2 regions of the Acidovorax sp. WCS2018Noco2-16 genome follow, and region 2 is predicted to be linked to the other one. Evidence: predicted binding sites of a transcription regulator. Region 2 holds the regulator's gene; the other holds the start of a gene.
The links. The regulator NrdR, encoded in region 2, represses ribonucleotide reductase genes. The targets are predictions, from matches to a motif close to CACNANATNTNGTG.

Region 1: a site for NrdR is predicted at 7,122-7,135, ahead of RQI28_RS07595 (ribonucleoside-diphosphate reductase subunit alpha). Genes of this name have one in related genera too.

The regions. Positions count from the first base shown of each region.
Region 1 covers NZ_JAVTJJ010000002.1:469,661-480,519, forward strand. The annotation lists gene mdoH (glucans biosynthesis glucosyltransferase MdoH) at 1-340, shown strand, start outside; gene ffh (signal recognition particle protein) at 557-1,942, opposite strand; gene RQI28_RS07570 (cytochrome c biogenesis protein CcsA) at 2,029-2,826, shown strand; gene RQI28_RS07575 (PP0621 family protein) at 2,823-3,050, shown strand; gene RQI28_RS07580 (ATP-binding protein) at 3,148-4,773, shown strand; gene RQI28_RS07585 (sigma-54 dependent transcriptional regulator) at 4,789-6,276, shown strand; gene ampD (1,6-anhydro-N-acetylmuramyl-L-alanine amidase AmpD) at 6,266-6,853, shown strand; gene RQI28_RS07595 (ribonucleoside-diphosphate reductase subunit alpha) at 7,226-10,198, shown strand; gene RQI28_RS07600 (ribonucleotide-diphosphate reductase subunit beta) at 10,334-10,859, shown strand, end outside.
Region 2 covers NZ_JAVTJJ010000001.1:856,501-867,359, reverse strand. The annotation lists gene RQI28_RS03945 (HAD-IA family hydrolase) at 1-368, shown strand, start outside; gene RQI28_RS03940 (DUF962 domain-containing protein) at 424-777, opposite strand; gene RQI28_RS03935 (alpha/beta hydrolase) at 867-1,676, opposite strand; gene RQI28_RS03930 (O-acetylhomoserine aminocarboxypropyltransferase) at 1,681-2,991, opposite strand; gene RQI28_RS03925 (CBS domain-containing protein) at 3,095-3,559, shown strand; gene aroC (chorismate synthase) at 3,722-4,819, shown strand; gene nrdR (transcriptional regulator NrdR) at 4,993-5,442, opposite strand; gene glyA (serine hydroxymethyltransferase) at 5,486-6,730, opposite strand; ZMP/ZTP riboswitch at 6,767-6,917, opposite strand; gene RQI28_RS03905 (lytic transglycosylase domain-containing protein) at 6,973-7,845, opposite strand; gene RQI28_RS03900 (hypothetical protein) at 8,359-8,739, opposite strand; gene RQI28_RS03895 (DUF748 domain-containing protein) at 8,750-10,859, shown strand, end outside.

The DNA.
Region 1 (10,859 bases), on a different contig from region 2:
TGGCATCAAGCTCGACTGGAAGTCACCTCCCCGGGAAGCTGCTGCCGTGCCTTGGACTGAGGCTGCACGCAAATTGGCTCCCATGAGTCTTGTGGTCGCCGCGTTGGCAGTGGGTGTGGCTTTCGTTGACGGTAGTGCGCTGATCTGGCTGCTGCCCGTGGGCTTGCCGCTGGCTCTTTCCATTCCGCTGACCGTGATCACTAGCCACATCGCCGTGGGCGAAGCGGCTCGAGCCCAGCGCCTTTTGCTGATTCCAGAAGAGTCGTGGTCTCCTCCAGTGCTGCGCCGTGCATGGTTGCACGCCACGCGTCTGGCACGGCCCGTTCTCAAGGTCGCTTGATTACGACATCAGTCACCTTAATTAGTGCACCACTCAAGATGCCCGCAGGCGCAAGCCTGACGGGCATTTTTTCTTTCCACATGCATCTGCGCCAAAGCACTGTCGGGGCGGCTGCCGCCCAAACAACAACGCCCCGCAATGCGGGGCGTTGTTGTTTGGGATGGCTTTACTGACGTGGCGGTCAAACTGAATGTTTGCACAGCCAAGAGCAGTACTTCAAAACCGGGGCATGCCGCCGCCACCCATACCGGGAAGACCGCCCTTCATGGCCCCCATCTTTTTCATCATCTTCATCAGGCCACCGCCCTTCATCTTCTTCATCATTCCCTGCATCTGCTCAAATTCGTTGAGCAGCCGGTTGACCTCTTGCACCTGCACGCCAGCACCGCCCGCAATTCGCTTCTTGCGTGTTGCCTTGATGAGCTCGGGCTTGCGGCGCTCCAGCGGAGTCATGCTCTGAATGATGCCCTCCTTGCGGCGAATGTCTCTCTCTGCCTTGTCCATATCGACCTGACCCGCCTTGGCTGTCAGCTGAGCCGGCAGCTTGTCCATCAAGCTCGACAGCCCCCCCATCTGCTTCATCTGCTGCAACTGCGACAGAAAGTCATTCAGATCGAAGCCGTCGCCGCTTTTGACCTTGGCTGCCAGCTTCTGCGCGGCTTCCATATCGACACCGGCACTAACCTGCTCTACCAGGGCGACGATGTCGCCCATGCCCAGGATGCGGCCTGCATGGCGCTCGGCATCGAAAACCTCGAGGCCATCGATCTTTTCGGAAACGCCGGCGAACTTGATGGGCGCGCCCGTTACCTGCCGCACGGACAGCGCCGCGCCACCGCGTGAATCCCCATCGAGCTTGGTAAGCACGATGCCCGTCAGTGGCAAGGCCGCCTTGAACGCCTTGGCCGTATTGATGGCATCCTGCCCCTGCATGGCATCAACGACGAACAGGGTCTCGACAGGCTTCAACGCAGCATGCAGATCCTGTATCTCTCGCATCAGCACTTCATCAATCGCCAGACGGCCGGCGGTATCTACCAGCAGCACGTCGAAGAAATGCTTGCGCGCGTAATCCAGCGCCGCATGGGCGATGTCGAGCGGCTTCTGCTCAGCGGTGCTGGGGAACCACTCAGCGCCGGCCTGTTTGGTTACCGTCTTCAACTGCTCGATGGCGGCCGGGCGATACACGTCGCCAGACACGGTGAGCACCTTCTTTTTACGCTTCTCAATCAGGTGCTTGGCCAGCTTCGCGGTCGTGGTGGTCTTGCCTGCACCTTGCAAGCCTGCCATCAAGATGACGGCAGGTGGCTGAGCCGCCAAGTTGATGTCGGCAATGCCCTCTCCCATCGTGGCCGCCAATTCGCGGTTGACGATGGAAACCAGCGTTTGTCCCGGCTTGAGCGAACCCAGCACCTCCTGACCCAACGCCTTGTCCTTGACTCGAGCGATGAAGTCACGCACCACCGGCAGGGCCACGTCGGCCTCCAGCAATGCCATGCGAACTTCACGCAGCATGTCTTGGACGTTGGATTCAGTAATGCGGGCCTGGCCCCGCATCTCTTTGACAAGTCGCGTGAGTTTTTCGGTAAGAGCGGAGGCCATAGCGATATTTTCTGATGTGCCGGCCAGTCAGTCGCTGCCGGCTGCCTTGCCTGCCGAAGGCGGGCGAAAGGCTAAACTGTGATCCCATGATTTTACCCAGCGCGTCTGTTCCCGGCTGGCTGCTGGCCTTGGCCGCTGCGGCGGCTTACGCGATGCCTGCGGCGGCAGCCGCGCGCTTGAGTGCCGAGAGAGGGCGACTGGCGCTTTTGCTGGCATGGGTACTGCACGGCGCAGTACTGGTTTGGGGTCTTCTGGGCCAGACGCCGCACTTCGGCTTTGCTCCTGCGCTGTCCATGACAGCATGGCTGGTACTGACTGCCTATGTGGTCGAGCGGCAGCTTTTTCCACAGATGCAGGCCCGCTGGACCTTGGCATCCCTCGGCGCTGCCACAGTCATTTTGGCAATGGTGTTTCCTGGCCAGCCACTGCATGTCACAGCTTCGCCATGGCTGCCCCTTCACCTGGCATTGGGCATTGCATCCTATGGCTTGTTCGCCGCTGCGGTGATCCACGCGTGGTTGATGACTCGTGCGGAACGCCATATCCGTCTTGCGTCGGAATCGCACAGCGGCATTCCCCTGCTGGCACTGGAGCGCCTGACTTTCCGCTTCGTGATGGCGGGGTTCGTGGTGCTGTCAGCCACATTGATTGCGGGCGGACTATTCGGCGAAATGCTGTACGGCCGCGCATGGCGGTGGGACCACAAGGCTGTTTTCTCGCTGCTCTCATGGATCACTTTCGCCATCTTGCTGATCGGACGCTCACGGTTCGGCTGGCGCGGACGCGGCGCGGTGCGCGTTCTGTATGCTGGAGCGGCGCTGCTGCTGTTGGCTTACGTGGGATCCCGGTTCGTACTGGAAGTCGTTTTGGGACGCGCTCTATGAAGTATGTGCTGCTGGCCGTGCTGTTGGTGGTTGCCTGGGCTATATGGCGCAATCAGCGCCGCAAACCCCATGAAACCGTCAAGCCACGTCCGCCCGTCGCGCTTCCCGTTGACAAAATGGTGGCGTGCGCCCACTGCGGCATGCACGTTCCGCAGTCCGAAGCGCTACTGCAAGAGGAACGAACCTACTGCAGCCGCAGTCATCTGCACCAGGGCCCCGGTTGAAAAAGGCATCGGTCGTCCCGTGCTGACGTCTCTACGTCCACGCCCCGCAGACGGGCCGTTCCTCCGGCTGTGGCATGGTTTTCTGACAGGCCGCGTCATGGTGGCACTGGCCCTGCTGTTCCTGCAAGGGCTCAGCGTCGTACTGAACCAGACCCACGAGCCCATGCTGCTGGCGCTGTGCGCCGCTTACGTCGTCGCCACAGCCACTCTGCGCGTGTGGGCGCGACGCGCTCCACCACAGCCACACGCAGGCCCACACTGGCTGCCGTCCATTGGCGTGGACCTGGCTATGGTCACTGCCTTGCAGGCTCTTCACGTCGGTGCCATGAATTTCGCGCCGCTCTTTGGCCTGCCGATCCTCATGGCCAGCGTTCTGGGAACGCTGACACTGGCACTCGGAACGACGGCAGGGGCAACTTTGCTCTCCCTAGCGTGGGTCTGGTGGATAGGCGACAAGGCGGGCGTCGACCTGACTCAGCGCTACTTGCAAGCAGCGCTCACCGGCACCGGCTACTTCATCGTTGCGTATCTGGTTCACCAGTTGGCGACACGACTGACCAGCGTTCAACATGCGGCCCAAGTGAGCCAGATGGCCGCTCGGGCTCAGGAAGCGGTCAGCGCACGCATCATCCAGAACTTGGCCGATGGCGTCGTCGTGCTTGACCACGATGACATCGTGCGAATGGCCAATCCGGCCGCATTGCAGTTACTCAGCCACGATGCACTAATAGCTGTGCCTTTTGCATTGGCCAACACTGCCGATTGGGCACCTTTGGTGACGATGGTGCAACGCACATTCCGGCGTGAGCAACCACAGTCGGCTGATGTGGACATTCTGCAGACGGGCCAACGCCCAGTCGGTCTTCGCGTCCGAACCTGGCTCACCCCTAGCCAGCACGATGCTGGGGGTCTAGCGACGGAGGAGCCGCTTTGCGTGATGTTCCTTCACGATTTGCGGGAAATGGAGGCGCGCCTTCGCACTGAAAAACTTGCCGCCATGGGACGGATGTCAGCGGCGGTCGCGCACGAAATACGCAACCCGCTGGCAGCGATCATGCAGGCCAACGCACTGCTCGAGGAAGACCTTGCTGACCCCGCCCATCGGCGGCTGACGCACATGGTGCAACAGAACGCTGACCGGCTGGCACGCATCGCAGAAGAAGTATTGGACATTGCGCGTGTACAGCACCAGATCAGCCACGCGCCTGCAGCCATGCTGGCTCTGGACGATGCCGTGGCGCAGATTTGGCACGACTGGCAGGCGCAGGCACCTACCCGGCGCAAGGCTCTGATGTCGTTGAAAGCAGGAGGCGTACAAGTCGAATTCGACGCGGATCACCTCAGGCGAGTGCTGGTCAACCTGCTGGACAACGCTCTGCGATACATGGGCCAGCACCCCGACTCTCTCTATGTGGAAACCCGCGTCACCGCGTCCGGCCATATGAGTCTTCAGGTGTGGAGCGACGGCGCACCGATGGAAAAATCGGTGGAGCGCCACCTTTTCGAGCCATTCTTTTCCTCGGAGAGCCGCTCCAGCGGTCTAGGTCTGTACATCTGCCGCGAACTGTGTCAACGGCATGGCGCCTCCATCAGCTACCAGCGTGCATCCAGGGATTTACCCGATCGCGGCACGGTGAGTGGCAACGCATTCTTGGTGAATTTCCGCCATACCATGCGACCCACCGCAGGAACCGGCGCTCTGTTTGACACAATCATGGTCTGACGCCACTGCCGAGCCATGAACGCTGCTGCCTCCATTCTCGTCATCGATGACGAACCTGATTTGCGAACGCTGTATGAACTGACGCTGCTGCGCGAAGGTTACAGGGTTGAGACAGCCTCCAGCGTTGCGGAGGCGCGCGCTCAACTACAGGCCAAGCGGTTCGATGCAGTTATCACCGACATGCGGCTTCCGGATGGCTTCGGCATGGAATTGCTGCAGGACTTGCGCAGTCAGAACCGCCGGGAACGCTGCGTAGTCATGACAGCCTACGGCTCTGCTGAAAATGCCGTTGAGGCTCTGCGCTGTGGTGCGTTTGATTACCTGACCAAGCCGGTGGATCTAAGACAGTTTCGATCGGTGGTTGCTTCTGCTGTGCAGGATCCCGGACTTGCTGCCACTACAAGATTTGGCCGTGGCGCCAGCGCATCACGCAATGCCGCCAGCACCTCCGAAGCAGTACTGCCTGCGGCCGCGCTGGAGCGGCTGGTCGGTGAATCCGCTGCAATGCAGAGCGTCAAACAGCGCATTGCCAAGGTGGCTCGCAGCATGGCGCCTGTGCTGATCCGTGGTGAGTCCGGCACGGGCAAGGAACTGGTCGCGCGTGCGCTGCATGCGAGCAGCCAACGCAGCGAAGGTTCGCTGGTCGCGGTGAATTGCGGAGCCATTCCAGAAAATCTGCTCGAGGCTGAATTCTTCGGCGCCCGCAAGGGGTCCTATACCGGGGCATCGCAGGACCGTGACGGCTATTTCCAGGCTGCTCGTGGCGGCACTTTGTTTCTCGACGAGATCGGCGACCTGCCTCTGGCGATGCAATCCAAGTTATTGCGCGCCATTCAAGAGCGTTCTGTGAGGCCGCTCGGATCGACACAGGAAGAAACTGTCGATGTGCGCATAGTCAGTGCCACCCACCGTGACCTGGCCGCGGATGTTCAGGCTGGCCGATTTAGGCAGGACCTCTACTACCGGCTGAACGTGATCGAATTGCTGATTCCGCCGTTAAGGGAACGACGTGAGGATCTGCCGGCGCTCTGCACGGCGCTGCTCAGTCGCATCGGCCAGGAGTCGGGCACCTCCATACCCCGGCTGACAGACGACGCACTGCATCGGATCGCACAGTACCCGCTGAGCGGCAATGTCCGGGAGCTTGAAAACTTGCTCCATCGCGCCGTCGCTCTGAGCGATGGGGACGACCTGTTCGTGGAGAATCCAGCGCCCTCTGCTGACGTGCCCCCAGCATTGACCAGCGTGACATCCGGTGAAGTTACATCGGCCGCCTTGACTCGACCTGCAATCGGCACGCCCGCAAACTTGCCCTCCGATCTTCAAGCCTGGCTAGATCTGCAGGAGCGAGAGATTCTCGTCCGTGCGCTGCGGGAGACAGGGTTCAATCGCACTGCCACGGCCGCGAAACTCGGAATCAGCCTACGGCAAATACGCTATCGAATCGATCGACTGAACATCGCCACCCCCCACTCCAGCGAAAGTCCAGACGATGGTCAGTGAAGTCATTTCGGCCAATGTGCCGTGGAATGGAGGCTGGTATCTCCCGGCCTGCCGCCAGGCATCGCCGAATTTCGGCGAGCGGCCTGAAGGTGCGGTAATCGATCTGATCGTGTTGCATTCCATCAGCCTGCCGCCTGGTCAGTTCGGGGGCCATGCTATTCCCCAACTGTTCACCAACACATTGGACTGGAACGCCCACCCCTACTTTCAGACCATTCGAGGCCTTGAAGTTTCCGCGCACTTCCTGATCCGGCGCGACGGAACGCTGTGGCAATTCGTGGATTGTCTGCAGCGAGCGTGGCACGCGGGGCCTTCGTCATACCGTGGCCGCACCAATTGCAACGATGACTCTATCGGCGTTGAACTGGAAGGGCTGGAGGGACTTGCGTTTGAGCCGCAGCAGTACGACATGCTGACCCAGTTGTGTGCCGATCTTGCGAACCGGTTTCCCATTGCGCACATTGCAGGCCACGAGCATGTCGCGCCCGGACGCAAACAAGATCCGGGCCCGGGGTTCGACTGGTCGCAACTCCGTCGCCAACTTGCGTGGCCGGCAGATCGATTCCCGCCAGGTTAACCCTCTGTCTCGGGCAGCTTTAGCGATGTCGCGGTGAGCCAACAGCCCGTCGAACTTTGAAAATCGCGGCACGGTCACACAGGGATGCCGACCTCTACCAACTAACTTGGCCAAATCCTTTCAGACGCCCGAAGTGCTGCCAGAATAGCGCCCCACGCGGTACGAAAAGGCCTGCGCCCTCCGTGAAAGCAGTCAGTTTTTGACGGCAACGCCAAAACCTCACACCTCGCAAGACACACCATAGGTAGTGTCTTGCGCTACCCCCACACCCCAGATATAGTGTTGAACGGCACTCGCTGCCCAAGACATTTTTTGTGCAATGCGGCAATCCAAGCCCGCATAGCCCCTTCCCCGACAGCCACAGAGGAACCGATGCAAGCTGCGCTGAACACCCCATCCCTTGACGTCAACCGCACGCAATCACCGTCGGAAATCGACGAGTCCAGCGGCATGCCCACGTCGAACACCCTGTCTCACTACCAGATCATCCGCCGCAACGGCGCGGTCGTGCCTTTCGAGCCACAGAAGATTGCCGTCGCCTTGATGAAAGCGTTTCTGGCAGTGCACGGCACGCAGGGCGCCGCTTCGGCCAGTGTGCGAGAAGTAGTGGATGCGCTGACGCAAGCCGTGGTGCGTGGTTTGATTCGCTCGCGCCCTCATGGCGGCACCTTCCACATTGAAGATGTGCAGGATCAGGTCGAGCTCGGTTTGATGCGGGGCGGCCATCACGAAGTCGCCCGCGCTTATGTTCTCTACCGCGAGCGGCGCTCCCAGGAACGTGTGCAGCAACAAGAGAAGCTGGCACCGGCCCTGTCCACGCTGCACGTGATCGACAACGGTCAGCGCGTGGATCTGGATATCCTGCGCCTGCACCAGCTGATCGAATCCGCCTGCGCCAATCTGGGCGATGACATCAATGCGGCCCCCATCGTGGCAGAAACGATGCGCAATCTGTATGACGGTGTGCCGATGGATGAGGTCTACAAGGCTTCCATTCTGGCCGCACGCACTCTGATCGAAAAAGACCCCGATTACACCTATGCCACGGCCCGCCTGCTACTGCACACCATCGTGCGAGAAGTGCTGGGGCGCGACGTGGCCGCTGCTGAAATGAGCGAGGCCTATGAAGCTTATTTCCCCGAATTCATCCAGAAGGGCGTCGACAACGAATTGCTCGACCCGCGCCTGCTGGAGTTCGACCTCGGCAGAATCAGCAAGGCGCTCAATGCGCAACGTGACCTTCAGTTCGATTACCTGGGCCTGCAGACCCTGTACGACCGCTACTTCCTGCATGTTCGCAAAACCCGCATCGAATTGCCGCAGGCGTTTTTCATGCGTGTTGCCATGGGCCTTTCGCTCAATGAATCTGATCGGGAAGCACGCGCCATCGAGTTCTACGAGGTGCTGTCCTCCTTCGATTTCATGTCGAGCACGCCTACGCTGTTCAACAGCGGCACGCTTCGTTCGCAGCTGTCATCCTGCTACCTGACGACCGTGCCGGACGATCTCGACGGCATCTACGAGTCCATCAAGGAAAACGCGCTGCTGTCCAAGTTCGCTGGCGGCCTGGGCAACGACTGGACCCGCGTTCGCGCTCTGGGCTCGCATATCAAGGGCACCAACGGCGAATCGCAAGGCGTGGTGCCATTCCTCAAGGTGGTGAACGACACGGCCGTGGCCGTGAACCAGGGTGGTAAGCGCAAGGGCGCCGTCTGCACGTATCTCGAAACCTGGCATCTGGACATTGAAGAGTTCCTGGAACTGCGCAAGAACACCGGCGACGACCGCCGCCGCACGCACGACATGAACACTGCCAACTGGATTCCCGATCTGTTCATGCGCCGCGTGATGGAAAAGGGGACCTGGACGCTGTTCTCGCCTTCCAACGTGCCCGATCTGCACGACCTGTTTGGCGCTGACTTTGAAAAGGCCTATGTCGCTTACGAAGAGAAGGCCGCCCGCGGCGAGATCAAACCCGCCAAGACGGTGCAGGCCACCGATATGTGGCGCAAGATCCTGACCATGCTGTTCGAGACCGGCCACCCCTGGATCACGTTCAAAGACGCCTGCAACGTGCGCTCGCCACAGCAACACGCGGGCGTGGTGCATTCGTCCAACCTGTGTACCGAGATCACGCTGAACACCAGCGATACCGAAACTGCGGTGTGCAATCTGGGTTCCGTGAACCTGCTGCAGCATCTGAAGAAAGCACCGGTTGGCGCGCCTGAAGAGGCTGGCACACTCGTGTTGGACCACGACAAGCTCAAGCGCACCATCACTACGGCCATGCGCATGCTCGACAACGTCATCGACATCAACTACTACGCCGTCGAGAAGGCCCGCGCCTCCAACATGCGCCACCGCCCGGTAGGCCTGGGTGTCATGGCGTTCCAGGACAGCCTGTACGAACTGCGCATTCCTTATGCATCGCAGGCGGCGGTGGAATTTGCCGACAAGTCGATGGAAGCCATCTGCTACTACGCTTACTGGGCATCGACCGAACTTGCCAAGGAACGCGGCCAGTACACAAGCTACAAAGGCTCGCTGTGGGACCAGGGCATTCTGCCCTTCGATACGCTGGACATGCTCGCCAAGGCACGCGGCGGCTACGTGGAAGTGGACCGCTCGTCCACGCTGGACTGGGATGCACTGCGCAAGAAGATTGCACAGGACGGCATGCGCAACTCCAATTGCGTTGCCATTGCCCCCACGGCCACTATCTCCAACATCATTGGCGTGGACGCCTCCATAGAGCCTTCGTTCGGCAACCTCTCGGTCAAGTCCAACCTGTCCGGTGAATTCACGGTCATCAACGGCGGCTTGGTCCGCGACCTCAAGCGCCTGAGCTTGTGGGACGACGTGATGATCATGGACCTCAAACATTTCAAGGGATCGCTGCACCCCATCGACCGTGTGCCTGCGGACATCAAGGCGCTGTATTCCACCGCTTTCGAAGTGGCCCCTTCGTGGCTGGTGGAAGCCGCCTCGCGCCGCCAGAAATGGATCGACCAAGCCCAGAGCCTGAACATCTACATGGCTGGCGCATCGGGCAAGAAGCTCGACGACACGTACAAGCTGGCATGGATCCGCGGACTGAAGACCACCTATTACCTGCGCACGCAGAGCGCGACCCATGTCGAGATGAGCACGGTGAACAACCGCCAGCTGAACTCCGTGGCATCGGGGAGCGAAGAAGGTGCGAGCCATGCCTCCGCGACGCTCGCTGGAGCGCCCAGCGCGATGGAAGCAGCCGCGGCCACCGCTCAGGCGCAAGCCGCATCGCTGCCCGCGACCGACGTGAAGTTCTGCGCCATCGACGACCCTACCTGCGAAGCCTGCCAGTGACGATCACCATGCCAAGCAGCGCCGAGAAATCCGCACTGTTTGGCATGTGCTGTAGAGCAACAAATCACGGCAGCACAACGCGCAGCGCTTTTCATTTTGCAGCGCTGCTTCCATAATCAGAGCACTGGAAAACCTATGCTGACCTGGGACGAAGAAGTCAAGCCCTCATCGCAAAAACAACTGGACGGCGGCCTATCTGGCTACCGCCCTGCAGAGCCTTCTCCGGCAGCTTCCCAAAGCCCTGCAGCAACACAGTTGTCCGTCGAGGCCAAGCAACCTGCCGAGGCCATTGCGGCACCGGTCGCACGTCGCGTGAACGCCGCCGACAAGCGCATCATCAACGGCCAGACCGACGTCAACCAACTGGTGCCGTTCAAGTACAAGTGGGCCTGGGAAAAGTATCTCGCCACCTGCGCCAATCATTGGATGCCACAAGAGGTCAACATGACGCGCGACATCGCGCTGTGGAAAGACCCGAACGGTCTGACCGAAGATGAGCGTCGCATCATCAAGCGCAATCTCGGCTTCTTCGTGACCGCCGACTCGCTGGCCGCCAACAACATCGTGCTGGGCACCTACCGCCACATCACGGCGCCAGAGTGCCGCCAGTTCCTGCTACGCCAGGCCTTCGAAGAGGCGATCCACACGCACGCTTACCAAT
Region 2 (10,859 bases):
AGGACGCGCTGGAAACGCTGGAGTGCCTGTCGGCCCGGCACCCGCTGGTGGCGCTGTCCAACGGCAATGCCGATCTGCAGCTGATCGGCATCGGCAGCTACTTTCGCGCCAGCATCAGCGCGCGTGAATTCGGCACGCCCAAGCCCGATGCGCGCATCTTTCTGGCCGCTGCCGAGGCGGCGGGCGTGGCGCCGGCCGAGGTGCTGCACGTGGGCGACGATGCAGCGATGGATGCGCAGGGCGCCGTTGCCGCCGGCATGCAGGCCGTGTGGATCAACCGCACCGGCCAGCCGTGGCCGCATGGCGATATGCAGGTGCCGCATGCCACCGTGCACGACTTGCGCGGGCTGTGCGCCTTGTTGATCTGATTGCTATAAAAAAGATAGCTGCTTGCGCTTATTAATCAAGCGCTAGAGGCCATTTTTATAGTGAAACCTTGCCCCGCCAGATGTCGCGGTACATGGCCCAGTCGCCCATGAAGCTGTAGAGCGGGCGCTTGAAGCTGGCTGGCCGGTTCTTCTCGAAGGCGAAATGGCCGACCCAGGCGAAGCCGTAGCCGCACAGCAACCCCGCCAGCAGCCAGCCCGGCTGGCCGGTCATCACCATCAGCGCCAGGCAGACCAGCGACAGCGTGGAGCCGGTGAAGTGCAGGCGCCTGCAGGTACGGTCGCTGTGCTCGGTCAGGTAGAAGGGGTAGAACTCCGCGAAGCTGCGAAAGCTGCGCGGGTCGGTGGCGAGCCCGCTGGCTGGCAGGGGCGGATGGGAGCGTGTGGACATGGCGTGTCTCCTTGCGCCTTCTGAAACCCGAGGCGCTTGGGCCAGTGTAGAAGTCGCCCCGCCGGAGCACCAGCGGGCCGACCCGAACCTCAGCCCGTCAGAAAGTCCCGCAGGGCGAACAGCGTTTCGTCGGGCGCTTCCGTCATCTGGTGGTGCCCGCTGGGCAACTCCACTACAGTCACTGTGCGGCCGGCGGCGCGCGCCGTGGCGATCAACCCCTGCGCGGCCTTGGGGTGCGTCATCTGATCCTGCCCGCCCAGCGCGAACAGCACCGGCGCGGTGACGCGGGTGATGGCCGCTTCGCCGCCCGCGTACTGGTCGCAGGCCACGAAGCCACGGTGGAACACATTCACCGCCGGGTTCGAGCGCAGCACACGCCGGCCCAGCGCCATGCCCGCGCCGAACACCCAGAAACCCGCGCCCGAAGGCGGCGCCAGCGTGCTGCGGGAGAACACGTTGACCATGCGCAGCGCCTTTTCGGGCTCGTTCAGCGCGGCGTCGATCAAGGCCGGCGACACCTTCATCGGGTAGGCGGTGCCCACCAGTGCCAGGTGGCTGGCGCGGCCTTGCAGCCGGGCGGCGGCTTCCAGCGCGATGAGCGATCCCCAACTGTGGCCGACCAGCGCCGCGCGCTGCACGCCGGCGGCGTCCAGCAGGGCGATGATGAAGTCGCCCGCCTGTTCCACGCTGGCGGGCGCCTCGCCTCCGCTGCGGCTGTGGCCGGGAAGGTCCACCGCCAGCACGTTCCAGCCGTGGTGGGCCAGATAGCGGCTTTGCAGTGCCCACACGCTGTGGTCGTTCAGCACGCCGTGGATCAGCACCACGGTGGGTTGGGCCGCATCGAAGGGCTTGCCGCCGGTGTGGCAGTAAGTGCGGGCTCCGTTGACGTCGATGTACATGGTGTCAGCCCCCCGCCTTCTCGGCCGCCTTCAGCGCGCGTTTCAGGTCGTCGATCAGGTCGTCCGCATCTTCCAGGCCGATCGACAGGCGGATGGTGCCCTGCGAGATGCCGGCCTGCTGCAGCGCCTCGTCGCTCATGCGAAAGTGCGTGGTGCTGGCCGGGTGGATCACCAGGCTGCGGCAGTCGCCCACATTGGCCAGGTGGCTGAAGACCTTGAGCGCTTCGATAAAGGCCTTGCCCTGCGCGCGCGAGCCTTTCAGATCGAAGCTGAACACCGAGCCCGCGCCGCGCGGCAGCAACCGCTGGGCCAGCGCATGGCTGGGGTGCGATTCGAGCATCGGGTGCCCCACGCAGGCCACGACCGGCTGGGCCGCCAGAAATTCGACCACGCGCTGTGTGTTGCGCATATGGCGCTCCATGCGCAGCGGCAGCGTTTCGATGCCCTGCAGAATCAGCCACGCCGTGTGCGGGCTCATGCAGGCGCCGAAGTCGCGCAGCCCTTCGCGGCGCGCACGCAGCAGGAAGGCGCCCACGGTCGACTCTTCAGTAAACACCATCTGGTGAAAGCCGTCGTAGGGCTGGGTCAGCTCGGCGAATTTGCCCGCCGAGCGCGGCCCGTCCCAATCGAAGCTGCCGCCATCGACCACCACGCCGCCGATCACCGTGCCGTGGCCCGACAGGAACTTGGTGGCCGAGTGGTAGACCAGGTCCGCGCCGTGCTCGAACGGTTTGATGAGCCAGGGCGATGTCAATGTCGAATCGACCAGCAGCGGCACGCCGGCGTCATGGGCGATCGCGCTCACGGTGGGAATGTCCAGCACGTCCAGCCCTGGGTTGCCCACGGTTTCACCGAAGAACAGCTTGGTTTCAGGGCGCACGGCCGCGCGCCAGCCGTCGATGTCATCGGGCTTGACGAACGTCGTCTGAATGCCGAAGCGCGCCAGCGTGTAGTGCAGCAGGTTCTGCGAGCCGCCATACAGCGCCGTGCTGGCGACGATGTGGCTGCCCGCGCCCATCAGCGTGCAGATCGCCAGGTGCAAAGCGGCCTGGCCGCTGGCCACCGCGATGGCGCCCACGCCGCCTTCGAGCGCAGCCACGCGTTGCTCCAGCACCGCGTTGGTCGGGTTGCTGATGCGGCTGTAGACGTGGCCGGGGCGTTCCAGGTTGAAGAGCGACGCGGCGTGGTCGCTCGACTCGAACACGAACGAGGTGGTGAGATGGATGGGAACGGCGCGCGCGCCGGTGGCGGGGTCGGGCACGGCGCCGGCATGCAGCGCAAGCGTGTCGAAGCCTGGGTCGGAATAGCCGGGCATCTGTGTCTTGTCTCCTTCTGTACGTCTGTGCGCAGCATTGTGGGCTATATTCTTTCGCTACCCGCCCGCCGCCCGCGTGGGCCTGAATCCCCGGAGACACCCCATGAAAGTCAGTGACATCCTTCGCGTGAAAGGCAGCACGCTCTATACCGTGACGGCCGACGAACCGCTGGCGCAGGCGGTGCAGGTGATGGCCGAGAAGGACATCGGCTCGCTGGTGGTGATGGACCACGGCGACCTGGTCGGCATGCTGACTTTCCGCGAGGTGATCCAGGCGACGGTGAAAAACGGCGGCAGCGTGGGCACGATGCTGGTGCGCACCGCCATGGACGACGCGCCGCTGACCTGCACCCTGGAAACCGACATGGACGAAGTCCGCCGCATGATGCTGGGCCGCCACGCCCGCTACATGCCGGTCATGAACCAGCGCATGCTGATGGGCGTGATCAGCTTCTACGACGTGGCCAAGGCCGTGGTGGACAGCCAGAACTTCGAGAACCAGATGCTCAAGGCCTACATCCGCGACTGGCCCGAAGAAGATTCGCAAGAGTCGCGCCCCGCGGCCTGATCGACTGCTTTCTTTCCCCAGTTTCAGCATCAAATCAGCTGCCAGCGCCCATCAGTAGGGCGCTGGCAGCTATTTTTTTGATAGCGATGCCCAGTTGCTGCGTGGGAGCGTCCTGTGGAGTGGGGCCGGCCGGGCCTGCGTCTGCAGGGATAATCGCCGCCCATGAGCGGCAACACCATCGGATCCCTATTCGCAGTCACCAATTTCGGTGAATCCCACGGCCCGGCCATTGGCTGCGTGATCGACGGCTGCCCGCCGGGCATGGCGTTGACGGAGGCCGACATCCAAGCTGACCTCGACCGCCGCCGCCCCGGCACCAGCCGCCATGTCACCCAGCGCGCGGAACCCGACGCGGTGGAGATCCTGTCGGGCGTGTACGAAGGCCGCACCACCGGCACGCCCATCGCCCTGCTGATTCGAAACACCGACCAGCGCAGCAAGGACTATTCGAACATCGCTCAGAGCTTTCGCCCGGGCCATGCCGACTACACCTACTGGCACAAGTTCGGCATTCGCGACCCGCGCGGCGGCGGGCGTTCGTCCGCACGGCTGACGGCGCCCACCGTGGCCGCCGGCGCCGTCGCCAAGAAGTGGCTGGAAGAAAAGTACGGCACACGCTTTCGCGCCTGCATGACGCAGATCGGCGAGCTGGAGATTCCATTCGAGAGCTGGGACCACGTGCCCCACAACCCGTTCTTCGCGCCCATGGCCGACGTGTCGGCGCTGGAGGACTACATGGACGCGCTGCGCAAGGCGGGCGACTCGTGCGGTGCTCGCATCCGCGTGCAGGCCACGGGCGTGCCGGTCGGGTTGGGCGAGCCGCTCTACGACAAGCTGGATGCCGACATCGCCCACGCACTGATGGGGCTGAACGCGGTCAAGGCGGTAGAGATCGGCGCCGGATTTGCGAGCGTGGTGCAGCGCGGCACCACGCACGGCGACTCGCTCACGCCCCAGGGTTTTGCCAGCAACAACGCGGGCGGCATCCTGGGCGGCATCAGCAGCGGCCAGGACATCGAGGCGACCATTGCCATCAAGCCGACCAGCTCCATCATCAGCCCGCGTGAATCCATCGACGTGCACGGCCAGAGCACCGAGGTGATCACCAAGGGCCGGCACGACCCCTGCGTGGGCATCCGTGCCGCACCCATCGCCGAGGCGCTGCTGGCGCTGGTGCTCATGGAGCATGCACTGCGCCATCGCGCCCAGTGCGGCGACGTGGTGCAGGAAGTGCCGCCAATCAAGGCCTCGTTTCTCTGACGTGGGTGGCGGGGGAGGGTCCGGCATGGCGCCGGTCTAACCGCCTTCGGTTGGCTTTATAAGCCTAATTGGCCTCTAGCGCTTATGTAGTAAGCGCTAGTAGCTATAAAATTAATAGCATAGCGTCGTGCGCTAGCAAAAGCCGGTTGGGCTTCCAGGCGCCAAGGCTCCGGCTACTTGCGCACCTCGTCCACCAGGGCCCGGAACTCGTCGATGTCTTCGAAGCTGCGGTAGACGCTCGCAAAGCGGATGTACGCCACCTTGTCGAGCTTCTTGAGTTCGCGCATCACCAGCTCACCGATGCGGTTGGAGAAGATCTCGCGCTGGCCCAGGTTGAGCAGCTTTTCTTCGATGCGCTCGATGGCGCTGTCGATCTGGGTGGTGCTTACCGGCCGCTTGCGCAGTGCCAGCGTGAACGAGCCCGTCAGCTTGGCCCGGTCGTAATCCACCCGCCGCCCATCCTTTTTCACGATGGTGGGAAAGTTGACTTCCGGCTTTTCGTAGGTAGTGAACCGTTTTTCGCAGGCGCCGCATTGGCGCCTGCGCCGCACGAATTCACCGTCCTCGGCCACGCGGGTCTCCACCACCTGCGTCTCATGGTGGCTGCAGAACGGGCACTTCATCGCAGGTGCCTGCGGTACCTGCGAAGGCGAACGAGGCCTGCGCTCAACGGTAGACCGGGAAGCGGCTGGTCAGCGCATGCACCTTGGCACGCACTGCGGCCAGGTTGGCCTCGTCACGCGGGTTGTCCAGCACGTCGGCCAGCAGGTTCGCGGTGATGCGGGTTTCTTCTTCCTTGAAGCCGCGCGTCGTGATGGCGGGCGTGCCCACACGGATGCCGCTGGTCACGAACGGCTTTTCCGGATCGTTCGGAATGGCGTTCTTGTTGATGGTGATGTGGGCCTGGCCCAGAGCCGCTTCGGCTTCCTTGCCGTTGATGCCCTTGGCGCGCAGGTCCACCAGCATCACGTGGCTTTCAGTACGGCCGCTGACGATGCGCAGGCCGCGCTCGATCAGCGTCTCGGCGAACACCTTGGCGTTCTTCACCACTTGCTGCTGATAGGTCTTGAATTCGGGTGTCAGCGCTTCCTTGAAGGCCACGGCCTTGGCGGCAATGACGTGCTCCAGCGGGCCACCTTGCAGGCCGGGGAATATGGCGGAGTTGATCGCCTTCTCGTGCTCGGCCTTCATCAGGATGATGCCGCCGCGTGGGCCGCGCAGGCTCTTGTGTGTGGTGGACGTGACCACATCGGCAAACGGCACGGGGTTGGGGTATTCACCCGCCACCACCAGGCCGGCGTAATGGGCAATGTCCACCCAGAAGATCGCGCCGACTTCCTTGGCGATCTTGGCGAAGCGTTCGAAGTCGATGCGCAGGGCATAGGCCGAGGCGCCGGCGATGATCAGCTTGGGCTTGGCTTCACGGGCCTTGGCCTCCAGCGCGTCGTAGTCGATCTCTTCCTTGTCGTTCAGGCCGTAGGAGACGATGTTGAACCACTTGCCGCTCATGTTCAGCGGCATGCCGTGCGTCAGGTGACCGCCTTCGGCCAGGCTCATGCCCAGAATGGTGTCGCCCGGCTTGACGAACGCCAGCAGCACGGCCTGATTGGCCTGCGAGCCGGAATTGGGCTGCACGTTGGCAGCGTCGGCACCGAAGAGCTTCTTGACGCGGTCAATGGCGAGCTGCTCAACCACGTCCACGTTTTCGCAACCGCCGTAGTAGCGCTTGCCTGGGTAGCCTTCGGCGTACTTGTTGGTGAGTTGCGAGCCTTGCGCAGCCATCACGGCGGGCGAAGCGTAGTTTTCGCTGGCGATCAGCTCGATGTGCTCTTCCTGGCGGACGTTTTCCGCCTGGATGGCCGCCCAGATTTCGGGATCGGCTTGTTCGACAAGAATATGGCGTTGGTACATGGCGTGGCAGTCCTATGAACTTGTGTCCCTTGAAACAAGGGCTGCCCAGGCGAACGGCTGAACGCAGCGAACGGATCGGTGCGGCACGCTTCCCAGTGGTTCACAGGAGGTGCCTCCTGCCGGATTCCACGTCAGCGGCGGCGGCCTGCAAAGGTCGCCGCGCCTATCGCCAGTCGCGTGCCCTGCTAGTGTAGCTGACCTCGGCGCCCTGCTTGGCAGCCGGCAGCGCAGAGGACTTGCGTTCAGCTTTCCGCGCCGGAGAGCAGCGCGACCTTTTCAGTCGGTGCAGAGTCGGGCGTGGCGGTGGTCGTGGTGGGCACGACGACCGGGGCCGCCGAAGCGGGCGCCTTGGTGGACAGCATGGGTGGCGATGCCGGCTGCGCTGGCACCAGAGGCACCGATCGGCCGCCAGCCACCTGCCGCAGGCGGAAATGCTCAGCCAGCACCTTGGCTGCGTAGCCGCCGTCGTCCGCCAGATTGGCGGCACCGACGTAGTGCCGCAAGCCACCTTCCAACGAACCGGCGCGGGTAATGCACTCCTGCAGAACCCTCACTCCCACGCGCAGATTCGAGACGGGGTCGAACGCTGCAAAGTGGCCGCCGAAGTTGTCGTACTTGTCGGTGTGAACGCGCGTCATCACCTGCATCAGCCCTTGAGCGCCCACGGAGCTTTGCGCAAAGGGATTGAAGCTCGACTCCACCGCCATGATGGCCAGGATAAGCGTCGGGTCGAGCTTGGTACGCGAGCCGATGTCATAGGCCTCCGACACCAGCACGGCCAGCGGCTCGGGAGCCACGCGGTACTTCTTGCTGAGCCAGTAGGCCACAGCTGCCTGTTCCTTGGGCAGATCCTTCGGGTTGCTAGCGGTAGCGCGTTCGCTGGCACCTGGCTCCACTGGAGCGCCCAGTACGGCGACTTGGCGCGCTTGCAGCCAGCCGCGCAATTGCTCTTCACCGGCATCGCGCAAGTCGGGTCTTGCAGTGAGGGTGATGGCCACGAAGGCCACGGTCAGCCCGACGAGGGCGAAACCGCTGTGGGTGATTTCAAGAAAGCCGTCGGCGACATCGGATGCGAAAGTTCGCACACCGGCCACCAAAGTTCCTGACGCTGTCATAGCTCTTCCTTTCTGAGTCGAGACCTGTGAAGCGGCCCTCACAACAAGGGACGCTTGCCAGGCTTCTCGCCTGGATTGGTACGCCATCGAATTCGCGTCGTGCGCATTTGCGCGGCATGACAAACGAACTGACTTAGCCGGTTTCGGCAGCGGAATTGGGTTTTTAACCAGCCCTATCTTTTGGGCTGGCGGATTCTAGGAGCGGTCTAAATGCCAAGTCAATACTAACAAATTCAATTGTAAGAATGAAAAAGTATAAAGAAACTGTTTAAAAGTACAGTCTTCAAGGTTTGTTAAAGGGTTTTCCCTAGGCTTTTTGCGGTGTGATTTGTCACACCTTTTCCGCTGCTCGGCGGTCTCGCAATCGGTGGCCTTCAAGTCATTGAATAAACCATTTGCAGGGCCTGCCACATCGGACTAAGGTGGCGTTGCCTGCACCTGCAGGCGCCGCCAAATGGAGCTTGGCAGCCTGCTCGACCGGCATTCAGTGCCCCGAGCGTGACACCTGGGCTTTCACGAGGCATACCCTGAAGGCAATACCTTGCCTTCTGCCGAACCGACGTTCAACTCGGGGACGCAAATCGATGGCATACGACCTTTGTGTCGGCCGTCAAGCCCGGTGCTGGATTCGTCCGCCACCGGGCTTTCTTTTTTGCTTTTATTTACAAGGTCGGTTGCGCGATTTCTGGTGGAATGCCGAATTCGTACACACCATAAGTCTCGCCCCTTGTCATCCATATTCGCTTCCAATCGTGCGCGACGCGCCTCTCTCGTGCTTGCTTGGAGCATCGGCGCGGTCATGCTGACTTGGCTGTTGGCCTGGTGGCTGGTTCCGATTGTGGTCAAGGCGCAGTTGGAAAAACGCGTTTCAGATCTGCTAGGTCGAGCAGTCATGGTAGGCGAAGTGGATTTTCGGCCTTGGACGCTGGAACTCACGCTGCTTGATGTGGCGGTAGCCCGCACATCCGGGCCATCGCCCCAACTGGAGATCAAGCGTCTCTATATAGATGCGGAACTGCAGTCCCTGGTGCGACTGGCACCGGTCATTGATGCAATCCAGATCGACGAGCCTGTTTTTCGGTGGGCCCAAACGGCGCCCGGCCGTTACGACATCGATGATGTGCTTGTGCGACTGGCTGCTCGCAGCACCCCTTCACCTGCTTCCACGGAACCCGCGCGGGTGGCTCTCTACAACATCACGCTTGCCGGCGGCGCGATGGATTTCGAAGACCGTACGGCGGGGCGTACCCAGTCAGTGCGCCAGTTGAACCTGGCGGTGCCTTTTCTCAGCACCTTGGCCGTGCACCGTGAGATCACCGTGACCCCCAGGCTGGCGTTCGAGCTCAACGGCAGCGCTTTCGAGACCACCGCCCAGGCCACACCTTTCGCGGCCGGCCATCGCGCTGATGTGCATCTCCAGGTCAGGCAGCTCGACCTGGCCCCTTTTGCCGCACACCTGCCTGCTTCTGTGCCCTTGCGGCTTCAGTCAGGGCTGCTGGATGCCGATCTGCGTCTGTCGTTCGAGCAGGACGCGCAGGCCGAGCAGGCGTCCATTTCTGTCACCGGTTCCGCCGCCATTCAAGGGGCTCGGCTCCTGGATCGGCAAGACCGGGATGTGGTCGCGTTCGACAGGCTGCGCGTGCAGTTACGCGACGTGCAGCCGCTCAAGCGAGTGGTTCGGCTGGGTGCGGTGGACTGGTCGGGCCTGCGCGCCGAGTTCCGGCGCGGTGCTGACGGCGCGCTGGACCTGCCAGGCTGGGTTCCAGCGTCCGACGGCGCGTCGGCAGTCCCGGCAACGCCTCCAACGACGGCTGCTGCCGGTGCCTGGCGTGTTGAGGTGAGCCGGCTGTCCGTCCAAGATGCCCTTGTCGGCTGGACCGACCTCAGTGTGGGTGGCGGCCGTTGGGAGGCGCGCCGCGTCCATCTGGTCAGCTCCGACATCGCCTGGCCCTTGCAGCGCCCGCTGCACTTTCAGGCTGACGCGCAAGTGGTGGGTGATGTGGCTGCAGTCGTCCCCGCGGCACAGCTGTCGCTGGCGGGGCAGGCTACCGATAGCTCGGCCTCCGCCGCGTTATCGGTGCAAGCCTTGCCGCTCGAGCTTGCGGCGCCTTATTTGAAGGCTTATCTGCAGCCTCGGCTCAGTGGCGCCGTCGATGCGGATATGGGGCTGGCTTGGAATGGGCCGGCGCAGGTGGTGAAGGTGGCAAAGCTGTCTGTCCGGGATGTGGCTTTGGCTTGTGGTGACGGAGCTTCGCCTTGTGCCGCCACGCTGGCCGAGGCCGGCATGAACAAGCCCGGCAAGGGGCGCCTGCTCGATCTGCAGAACCTGATGGTGGAAGACGCGTGGATTCGTCTGCACCAGCGAGAAGCCAGCGTAGGACGCGTTTCGCTGATTGAGCCGCGTGCTTTGGTATCGCGCAATGCGCAGGGGCATTGGGCTTTTGAAGACTGGCTGGCGCCACGCCCTGCGGCATCGATGCCGCTGCCACCAACATCGCAGGCCAAACCTCCTGCCGCCCCATCGGCCGCCAATGCACCCTGGACGCTGCAATTGAATGAGGCGGTCGTCGAGGGTGGCGCGCTGGCCTTCCGTGATGAGGCCGCGGGCAGGCCTGTGGCCATTGACCTGTCTTCACTGCAAATGCGCTTGCGAGATTTCGCACCCCTGGCGCAGGCGGGGTCGTCGCCGCTGTCGGCTCTCGACATTTCCGCGCGCGTCGGCTCGGGCCGGTTCGATCCGGGTCGCTTGAGTTACGAGGGTACTTTGCGTGTGGCGCCGCTGGAGTTGCAGGGCAAGGTGCAGGCAAGCCGTCTGCCTTTGCAGGCCATCGAGCCGTATATTGCAGACCGATTGAACGTGCGTATCGCGCGTGCCGAGGGTGGCTTTTCGGGGAATTTGCGGCATGCTCAGGCAGAGCGCGGAGCTTCCACCACCTTGCAGGGCGACCTGGTGTTCGACGAGGTTCGCGTGCGGGACGCTGGCGTGAACAACGGCGCAAGCTCGTCCGACGCCA